Regions from separate parts of the Klebsiella sp. WP3-W18-ESBL-02 genome, predicted to be linked through region 2. Evidence: predicted binding sites of a transcription regulator. Region 2 holds the regulator's gene; the other holds the start of a gene.
What was found. Region 2 encodes LexA, which represses DNA repair genes until DNA is damaged. Its sites were predicted from a motif close to TNCTGTATGTACATACAGNA; they were not measured.

Region 1 (4,815 bases), 1.5 Mb from region 2:
GGTCATTACCCTCATCTGCTTTTTTATCGCCTCGGCGTCGGTAGAACTGCTGTTTCCCTGGCCGTGGTTATTTGCGGTAGGACTGACCCTTTCCACTATCGGTTTTATTTTGCTCGGCGGCCTTGGGCAGCGCTATGCGACTATCGCCTTCGGCGCGCTGCTGATTGCCATTTATACGATGCTCGGCGTATCGCTGTACGCCCAATGGTATCAGCAGCCGCTGCTGCTGATTGCGGGAGCCGTTTGGTATAACGTGCTGACCTTAACCGGGCACCTGATTTTCCCAATTCGCCCGCTGCAGGATAACCTCGCGCGCAGCTACGAACAGCTCGCCCGCTACCTCGAACTGAAATCGCGTCTGTTCGATCCCGATCTCGACGATGACAACCAGGCGCCGTTATATGAACTGGCGCTGGCGAACGGGCAACTGATGGCGACGCTGAACCAGACTAAAACATCGTTACTGACACGCCTGCGTGGAGACCGCGGCCAGCGCAGCACGCGCCGGACGCTGCACTACTATTTCGTGGCTCAGGATATCCACGAACGCGCCAGTTCGTCGCATATCCAGTACCAGGCGCTGCGCGATCAGTTTCGCTACAGCGACGTCATGTTCCGCTTCCAGCGCCTACTCTCAATGCAGTCTATCGCCTGTCAGGATCTGGCGAAGGCCATCCTGCTGCGCACGCCGTATCAACACGATGCTCGCTTTGAACGCGCGTTTACCCATCTGGATGCCGCGCTCGATCGTATTCGCGCTGGCGGCACCGCGCCGGAACAAATGAAAGCGCTGGGTTTTCTGCTCAATAACCTGCGGGCAATTGATGCCCAGCTCGCCACCATCGAGTCAGAACAGCTCCAGTCGCAAACGCGAAGCGAAACGGAAAACCTCCTCGCCGACGACAGCCTGCACGGCTTCGCCGATATCCGTTCGCGGCTGAGCCGCAACATGTCACCGGAGTCAGCGCTGTTCCGCCACGCCGTTCGCATGTCTGTGGTGCTGTGCGTGGGCTATGCCTTTATTCAGTTCACCGGTCTACAGCATGGCTACTGGATCCTACTGACCAGCCTGTTTGTTTGCCAGCCCAACTATAACGCCACCCGTCACCGCCTTGCGCTGCGTATTATCGGCACGCTGGTTGGCGTTGCGCTGGGTCTGCCCATACTCTGGCTGGTACCATCACTGGAAGGTCAGTTGATTCTGATCGTCGTAACCGGCGTGCTGTTTTTCGCTTTTCGCAACGTACAGTACGCGCATGCCACCATGTTTATTACTCTACTGGTGCTACTGTGCTTTAACCTGCTCGGCGAAGGATTTGAAGTGGCGCTACCGCGCGTCGTAGATACCCTGATTGGCTGTGGTATTGCGTGGCTGGCGGTAAGCTTTATCTGGCCGGACTGGAAGTTCCGTAACCTGCCGCGCGTGCTGGAACGCGCCGTGGATGCCAACTGTCGCTACCTGGACGCCATTCTTGAACAGTACCACCAGGGGCGCGATAACCGTCTGGCCTATCGTATTGCGCGCCGCGATGCGCATAATCGGGATGCCGAGCTGGCGTCAGTGGTGTCGAATATGTCGACGGAACCGAAAGTAACGGCGGAAATGCGGGAAACGGCGTTTCGACTTCTCTGCCTTAACCACACTTTAACCAGCTATATCTCTGCGCTGGGTGCCCATCGAGAGAAACTCACCACACCGGAAATCCTGGCGCTTCTCGACGATGCGGTCTGCTATGTCGATGATGCCCTGCACCATCAGCCTTCCGATGAGGAGCGGGTTCAACGTGCGCTTAGCGAGCTCGCGGCGAGGATCCAGCATCTCGATCCTCGTCCGGACAGCAAAGAACCATTGGTCCTGCAACAAATTGGGTTGATGATTTCACTTCTGCCTGAAATTTGCCGTCTGCAAAAGCAGGTTATGATGTAATCACCGTCGTTGGGTGTAGTTCTGCACCCATATTTCCAGCTCCTGGCGCGTTTGCGCCGGGAGCGCGGCAGAATGTACTCCGATGATTGCCCCCTCTAGCGAATACAGCACGCTAACGTTCAGCTGTTTACGTATCTGCCGCAAACGCATCCACGCCGTTTTCGCGCCCATCTGCCGCAGCGTACGCACATCTTTGATTCCAGCCTCGAGCAACAGCAGTTCCAGATGAAAAGAAAGATTGGGAAGATCCCTGAGCCTGCGGCACCGTCGTCGTCGCTTTTCATTTTGCGCATCTTCCAGGGAACATTGGCCAAGCTGCACTAAGGCAGATTTATTCGACCAAAGCCGTTCGTCGACGCGAAAATAGTTGAGCTGCTGTTCATGCCCGCGTTTGCGTACCGTCAGCAGAGGCGGCGAGTACTGACTCTGATAAGCAGCGTTTTTTTCACACGCCCTCAGATACAGTTCCCCTTCTGCAACCATGGCAAAAACGGTATTGTCGACCGCAAGGCTGTAGCCGCCGAACAGCGCCCGAGACTGCACTTTGCCCAATCCAGAAAAATATTCCATGGATTGGTAAATCCTTTTATACGAGATTATCTTCATGATTAATCCTTAATAATCATGCACATGAATACATCAGATTTGTTAATCGATCAGATAATAAGCAACATAGGGAAGTTCCGCCGGTACGGCAAGGTGTATTTGTAGTCACGGGTGTTTCTTATGCAATTTTGCGAGTTGGTTTCAGAAAATGAGGTTGATCTTTAGTCTTCAGGGTAGTACTGTATATTCATACAGTAACCCACAGGGCTGGATTAACTATGTATACTTCTGGTGTCGTAAATCGTTCTTCTGTCGCTGCCGTCACTACGGCCTCCCATACGCTGACTTCCGTCAATAGCGCGCATACCGCGTTAATTAGTGAAGTGCAATATCGTGAGGATCAGCCAATGATGGCACAGCTGCTGCTCTTGCCATTATTACAGCAGTTGGGCCAGCAGTCGCGCTGGCAGCTCTGGCTCACACCACAGCAGAAACTGAGCCGCCAGTGGGTACAAGCTTCCGGCTTACCGTTGACCAAGGTCATGCAGCTTCGCCAGATGTCATCTTGCGACATGCTTGATTCAATGATCCGCGCGTCGCGTACCGGTAACTATAGCGTGGTTATTGGCTGGTTGACGGACGAGTTGTCCGCTGAGGAACATGCACGTTTACAGAGTGCAGCGGAGAAAGGTAACGCGATGGTGTTCATTATGCGACCAGTTCGGTCTGCGTTACACCCAACAGGACAATACAATGGGATAAAAATTCACTCAAATTTGTTCCATTGAGCCAAATTAGGAATTTTCCTGGGAATTTTTTTGCATTTTTTTTATGTCGCCGTTTTTCTGGGCATTTTCAGGCAGAATGCCGGTCTGATGCGGTTTCCCGCCGTTAATATCGATTATTTTTTCGACGCATTTGTTAAATATTGCGTATACAACTCTTTTTTTTTCATAAGCCTGACGGAGTTCACACTTGTAAGTTTCCGGCGACGTTGTAGACTTTACATCGCCAGGGGTGCTCAGCTTAACACCGCAGATATCTGCTGAGTATTTAACTAAGCCCCGCCCCCGGTGGAAGGATTTAACCGTGAGTCTATTTAGAACTTCATGGCAAATTTTGGATGATAACGAGGCGCAAAAAATGAAAAAGACAGCTATCGCGATTGCAGTGGCACTGGCAGGCTTCGCTTCTGTAGCGCAGGCCGCTCCGCAAGACAACACCTGGTATGCTGGTGGTAAACTGGGTTGGTCCCAGTTCCATGACACCGGTTGGTACCAGAGTGACCTGAACAACAACGGTTCCACCCACGAGAGCCAGCTGGGCGCAGGCGCGTTCGGTGGTTACCAGGTTAACCCGTACGTTGGTTTCGAAATGGGTTACGACTGGCTGGGCCGTATGGAATACACCGGCAGCCAGACCAATGGCGCTCTGAAAGCTCAAGGCGTTCAGCTGACTGCTAAACTGGGCTACCCAATCACTGACGACCTGGACATCTACACCCGTCTGGGCGGTATGGTATGGCGTGCTGACTCCAGCAACAACATCGCTGGCGACCATCACGACACCGGCGTTTCCCCAGTATTCGCTGGCGGCGTTGAGTGGGCTGTTACTCGTGACATCGCTACCCGTCTGGAATACCAGTGGGTTAACAACATCGGCGACGCAAACACCGTCGGCGTACGTCCTGACAACGGCATGCTGAGCGTAGGTGTTTCCTACCGCTTCGGCCAGCAGGATGCAGCAGCTCCGGTAGTTGCTCCGGCTCCGGCTCCGGCTCCAGAAGTACAGACCAAACACTTCACTCTGAAGTCTGACGTTCTGTTCAACTTCAACAAAGCAACCCTGAAACCGGAAGGTAAACAGGCTCTGGATCAGATGTACTCCCAGCTGAGCAACCTGGATCCGAAAGACGGTTCCGTTGTTGTTCTGGGCTTCACTGACCGCATCGGTTCTGACGCTTACAACCAGGGTCTGTCCGAGAAACGTGCTCAGTCCGTCGTTGATTACCTGGTATCTAAAGGTATCCCGTCTGACAAAATCTCTGCACGTGGCATGGGCAAATCTAACCCGGTTACTGGCAACACCTGTGACGGCGTAAAAGCGAAAGCTGCGCTGATCGACTGCCTGGCTCCGGATCGTCGCGTAGAGATCGAAGTTAAAGGCATCAAAGACGTTGTAACTCAGCCGCAGGCTTAAGTTATCGTCTAATAAAAAACCCCGCGCTGCGGGGTTTTTTTTGGCCTTTTCTCGGCCTGCTTTGCAGAACGACGAGCAAAATAGCCTATTTATCTTTGCCCAGCATAGCCTCAAGGTCCTGCTTCAGGCTGGACATTTTACTG
Region 2 (4,815 bases):
GGGAACCGCCGCGCAGCATCGCCTGAATGGTCATCGACAGGGTGCCGGTTTTCGGGTCCAGCAGACGGCCGGTACGCGAGCGCCCGCCTTCCACGAAGTACTCGACGGAATAGCCGCGGCTGAACAGCTCGCCAAGGTATTCACGGAACACGGTGGAGTAAAGCTTGTTACCCTTAAAGGTACGGCGAATAAAGAACGCGCCCAGACGACGGAAAATCGGACCGGCTGGCCAGAAGTTCAGGTTGATACCGGCGGCAATATGCGGCGGCACCAGGCCCTGATGATAGAGCACGTAAGAGAGCAGCAGGTAGTCCATGTGGCTACGGTGGCAGGGCACATAGACAATTTCATGGCCGTCGTGCGCCAGCTGGCGTACGCGCTCGGCGTTATGGACGTTAATGCCCTGGTACAGACGGTTCCAGGTGAAGCTGAGGATACGGTCAGTCAGGCGAATCATCTCGTAGGAGAAGTTAGCCGCAATCTCTTCCATTAGCGCAATCGCATTCTGCTGTGCTTTTTCATGGGAGATTTTTTTGCTGCGCGCTTCATCTTCGACCGCTTTCGCAATGGCTTTCGAAGCCAGCAGCTTTTTGAACAGGTCGTGACGTGCCGGCAGGCGCGGGCCAACCGCAGCCAGGCGCTGACGGGCAAAGTGCATGCGGGCAACGCGTGCTAGCTTCTGGGCGATGATTTTATCGGTGCCGTGTTCGTCGGCCATGCGGCGCAGCGACACAGACGGCGAGAAGCGCACGAAGCTATCGCGACCAAGCCAGGAGACGGCGAAGAATTTCTGGAAGCCGTTGAGCATACGCAGCGGCGGATTTTCCTCGCCTTTTTCGCGGCCCGGAGAGCGCCCGAACATCACGGAAACCGGCACCATTTGCACATCCAGGTCCGGATTGCTGCGGTGCAGATCGAGATAGTCGTGGAACAGCTTGATCGACTCTTCCTTTGGCGTGTAGTAAGTGAACACGCGCGGGCCGCCGTGAATAAACACGTAGCGCGGCAGCAGAGTGCCGTCGATTTCCAACGGTTCAAGCGGATCGGGTAAATCATGCGCCAGGCACTGGGCGCGCAGCGTCAGCAAGTCGGCCTTAGAGTTATAAGGCAGGACGTACATAATCGGGCGCGACGTATCGAGCCCCAGTTCCTGGGCAGGTTCTGCCGGAATAGACTTGCTTTTTACCAGTACGCTTAATGGTAAATTCAGTAATTTGTAGTAAATTCGTGGCCAGCCGGACATAAACGATGTAAAGCCTCTGGTTAATCATGCAAATGCGCGGCAAGAATATCAGAAAGTCAGCAGAATTTCTGTTCTACCGCTGCATAACTCGCATTGTCATTGACGTAATAACAAAAAAGGTTCTTGAGATGGCCAATAATACCACCGGGCTCACCCGAATCATCAAAGCAGCGGGCTATTCCTGGAAAGGATTTCGCGCGGCGTGGATCAACGAAGCCGCATTCCGCCAGGAGGGCGTCGCGTCGGTGCTGGCGATTATCATCGCCTGCTGGTTGGATGTCGATGCGATTACCCGCGTGCTGCTTATCGGTTCCGTCCTGTTGGTGATGATAGTGGAAATTCTCAATAGTGCGCTGGAAGCCGTAGTCGATCGCATTGGCTCGGAGTATCACGAACTGTCCGGACGGGCAAAAGACATGGGGTCGGCGGCGGTGCTGCTGGCGATTTTTGTCGCGCTGATCACTTGGGGCATGCTGCTGTGGGCGCATTTCCACTAAAGCTGTGAAAACTGCCTGATTTCGTGCGTTTTATGGTTTCAAAATAGACACTAGCTGTATATACTCACAGCATAACTGTATATACACCCAGGGGGCGGAATGAAAGCGTTAACGACCAGGCAGCAAGAGGTGTTTGATCTCATCCGGGATCATATCAGCCAGACGGGCATGCCGCCGACGCGTGCGGAAATTGCTCAGCGCTTGGGGTTCCGTTCCCCGAACGCGGCTGAAGAGCACCTGAAAGCGCTGGCGCGTAAAGGTGTCATTGAGATTGTATCCGGCGCTTCTCGCGGTATCCGCCTGCTGGTGGAAGAAGAAGAGGGCCTGCCGCTGGTGGGCCGCGTCGCGGCGGGTGAGCCGTTGCTGGCGCAGCAGCATATCGAAGGTCATTATCAGGTCGATCCCTCGCTGTTTAAACCCAGCGCCGACTTCCTGCTTCGCGTCAGCGGCATGTCGATGAAAGACATCGGTATTATGGACGGCGACCTCCTTGCCGTGCATAAAACGCAGGACGTGCGTAACGGCCAGGTTGTGGTCGCGCGCATTGATGAAGAAGTGACGGTGAAACGCCTGAAAAAACAGGGTAACGTCGTCGAACTGCTGCCGGAAAACAGCGAATTTAAACCTATCGTGGTCGATCTGCGCCAGCAGAATTTCTCGATCGAAGGACTGGCCGTTGGCGTTATTCGCAACGGCGAATGGCTGTAACACCCGCTTTCTCATGACGGCGATACGCCCCGTATCGCCGTCTTTTTCCTTTCTGGTCGACACTCATGCCGCTACTTACCTCCGCCGATAAGGCCCTGTGGCGCCTTGCGCTACCCATGATTTTCTCCAACATTACCGTCCCGTTGCTCGGGCTGGTGGACACCGCCGTGATTGGTCATCTCGATAGCCCTGTTTATCTGGGCGGGGTGGCGATTGGCGCGACCGCGACCAGCTTCCTGTTTATGCTGCTGCTGTTTTTGCGCATGAGCACGACCGGTCTGACGGCACAGGCGTTTGGTGCGAAGGATCCGCAGGCGCTGGCTCGCGCGCTGGTGCAGCCGCTCATGCTGGCGCTGGGGGCCGGGCTGCTGATTATTCTGCTGAAAACGCCGCTGATCAATCTGGCGCTCTCCATCGTTGGCGGCAGCGGCGAGGTGCTGGAGCAGGCGCGGCGTTTTCTGACCATCCGCTGGCTCAGCGCCCCCGCGGCGCTGGCTAACCTTGTGCTGCTGGGCTGGCTGCTGGGCGTACAGTACGCTCGTGCGCCGGTTGTTTTACTGGTGGTGGGCAATGTCCTGAATATCGTGCTCGACCTATGGCTGGTGATGGGGCTGCACATGAGCGTACAGGGGGCGGCGCTGGCGACGGCGCTTGCCGAATACGCCACGCTGCTGGTCGGGCTGGTGATGGTCCGCAAGGTGCTGGTGATGCGGGGCATCAGTTGGCTGATGCTGAAAAACGCCTGGCGCGGCAACATTCGCCGTCTGCTGGCGCTGAACCGCGACATTATGCTGCGTTCCCTGCTGTTACAGCTGTGCTTTGGTGCGGTGACCGTTTTCGGTGCGCGCCTCGGCGGCGACGTGGTGGCGGTAAACGCGGTGCTGATGACCATGCTGACGTTTACAGCCTATGCGCTGGACGGCTTTGCCTACGCGGTGGAGGCCCATTCCGGGCAGGCTTTCGGGGCGCGCGATGGCAGCAAGCTGCTGGAGGTCTGGCACGCCGCATGCCGTCAGGCGGGCGTGGTCGCGCTGGCCTTTGCGCTGGTGTACGCGCTGCTGGGGCAACAGATTGTCGCGCTGTTAACGTCGCTACCTGAACTGCAGCAGCTTGCCGATCGCTATGTGCTCTGGCAGGTTGTGCTGCCGGCGATCGGCGTGTGGTGCTATTTGCTGGACGGGATGTTTATCGGCGCAACGCGCGGCGCTGAAATGCGAAACAGTATGGCGGTGGCCGCCTTAGGCTTTGCGCTAACGCTGCTGGCGCTGCCGCTGCTCGGCAACCACGGGCTGTGGCTGGCGCTGGCTGTATTCCTCGCGCTGCGCGGGCTGTCGCTGGCGTATATCTGGCGTCGCCATTGGCGAAACAATAGCTGGTTTTCCTGAGAAATGGTTAAAGATTCCGAATAGTGAAATGAACCCAGAATGACTGACTACAATTAACCTCACGCTTAGCGAAAAAGAACGTGTCTCTTTCGCTATTCACTCACTGACGATCGAGGATTCGACGATGAATAAAGACGAAATCGGCGGTAACTGGAAACAGGTTAAAGGTAAAGTGAAAGAGCAATGGGGCAAACTCACCGACGATGATATGACGGTGATCGAAGGCAAACGCGACCAGCTGGTCGGTAAAATTCAGGAACGCTACGGATACGCGAAAGATCAGGCAGAAAAAGAGGTCGACAGCTGGGATAAACGCCACAATATCCGCTGGTAACGCGCTTCTCCTGCCCGGAGTACACGGATGTACTCCCCCCGCTAATCGCTCGGTTAGCGGGCCTTTTTCTTCAACTGAATGGTATGGTCGTGATGACAGTGCTCATGCGCGCGGCAGGCTTCAACCTCGACGCAGGCAGAGCATAGGCCATGGGCCTCAATGACGTTGTGGCGTAGGGCAAAGCCCATTTTCGCCGCCAGCGTATGCATGATATCTTCCACCCCTTCTGCACACTCTTCTTTCACCACGCCGCAGCGATCGCAGATAAACATCGCGGAGGTATGCGTCGGCTGATCGAACAGATGACAGAGCACGTAGCTGTTGGCGGATTCCACCTTGTGTACGAAGCCTTGCTCAAGCAGAAACTCCAGCGCGCGATAGACGGTTGGCGGTTTGGCCTGGGGTTCTTTCTCGCGCAGCAGGTCCAGCAGGTCATAGGCGCTAATCGCCCCTTCCTGCAGGCTCATCAGGCGCAACACTTCCAGACGTTGCGGAGTCAGGCGCACGCCGCGTTGCGCGCACAGCTTCTCAGCCTGCGCTAACAGTTCTTGCGTGGTGGTCTTATCCATTGGCGTCCTCGAGTTACGGGTGAAATAAACCCCTACTTTACCATGTTATGCCGGAAACACCGAGTTTCCACAGGTGTGC

Region 1: a site for LexA is predicted at 2,711-2,730, ahead of sulA (SOS-induced cell division inhibitor SulA). Genes of this name have one in related genera too.

What each region holds. Positions count from the first base shown of each region.
Region 1 covers NZ_AP021972.1:3,234,555-3,239,369, forward strand. The annotation lists gene yccS (YccS family putative transporter) at 1-1,927, shown strand, start outside; gene H7R56_RS15555 (TfoX/Sxy family DNA transformation protein) at 1,928-2,533, opposite strand; gene sulA (SOS-induced cell division inhibitor SulA) at 2,752-3,261, shown strand; gene ompA (porin OmpA) at 3,617-4,672, shown strand; gene matP (macrodomain Ter protein MatP) at 4,758-4,815, opposite strand, start outside.
Region 2 covers NZ_AP021972.1:4,761,673-4,766,487, reverse strand. The annotation lists gene plsB (glycerol-3-phosphate 1-O-acyltransferase PlsB) at 1-1,243, opposite strand, end outside; gene H7R56_RS22875 (diacylglycerol kinase) at 1,372-1,740, shown strand; gene lexA (transcriptional repressor LexA) at 1,840-2,448, shown strand; gene dinF (MATE family efflux transporter DinF) at 2,514-3,833, shown strand; gene H7R56_RS22860 (CsbD family protein) at 3,958-4,167, shown strand; gene zur (zinc uptake transcriptional repressor Zur) at 4,221-4,736, opposite strand.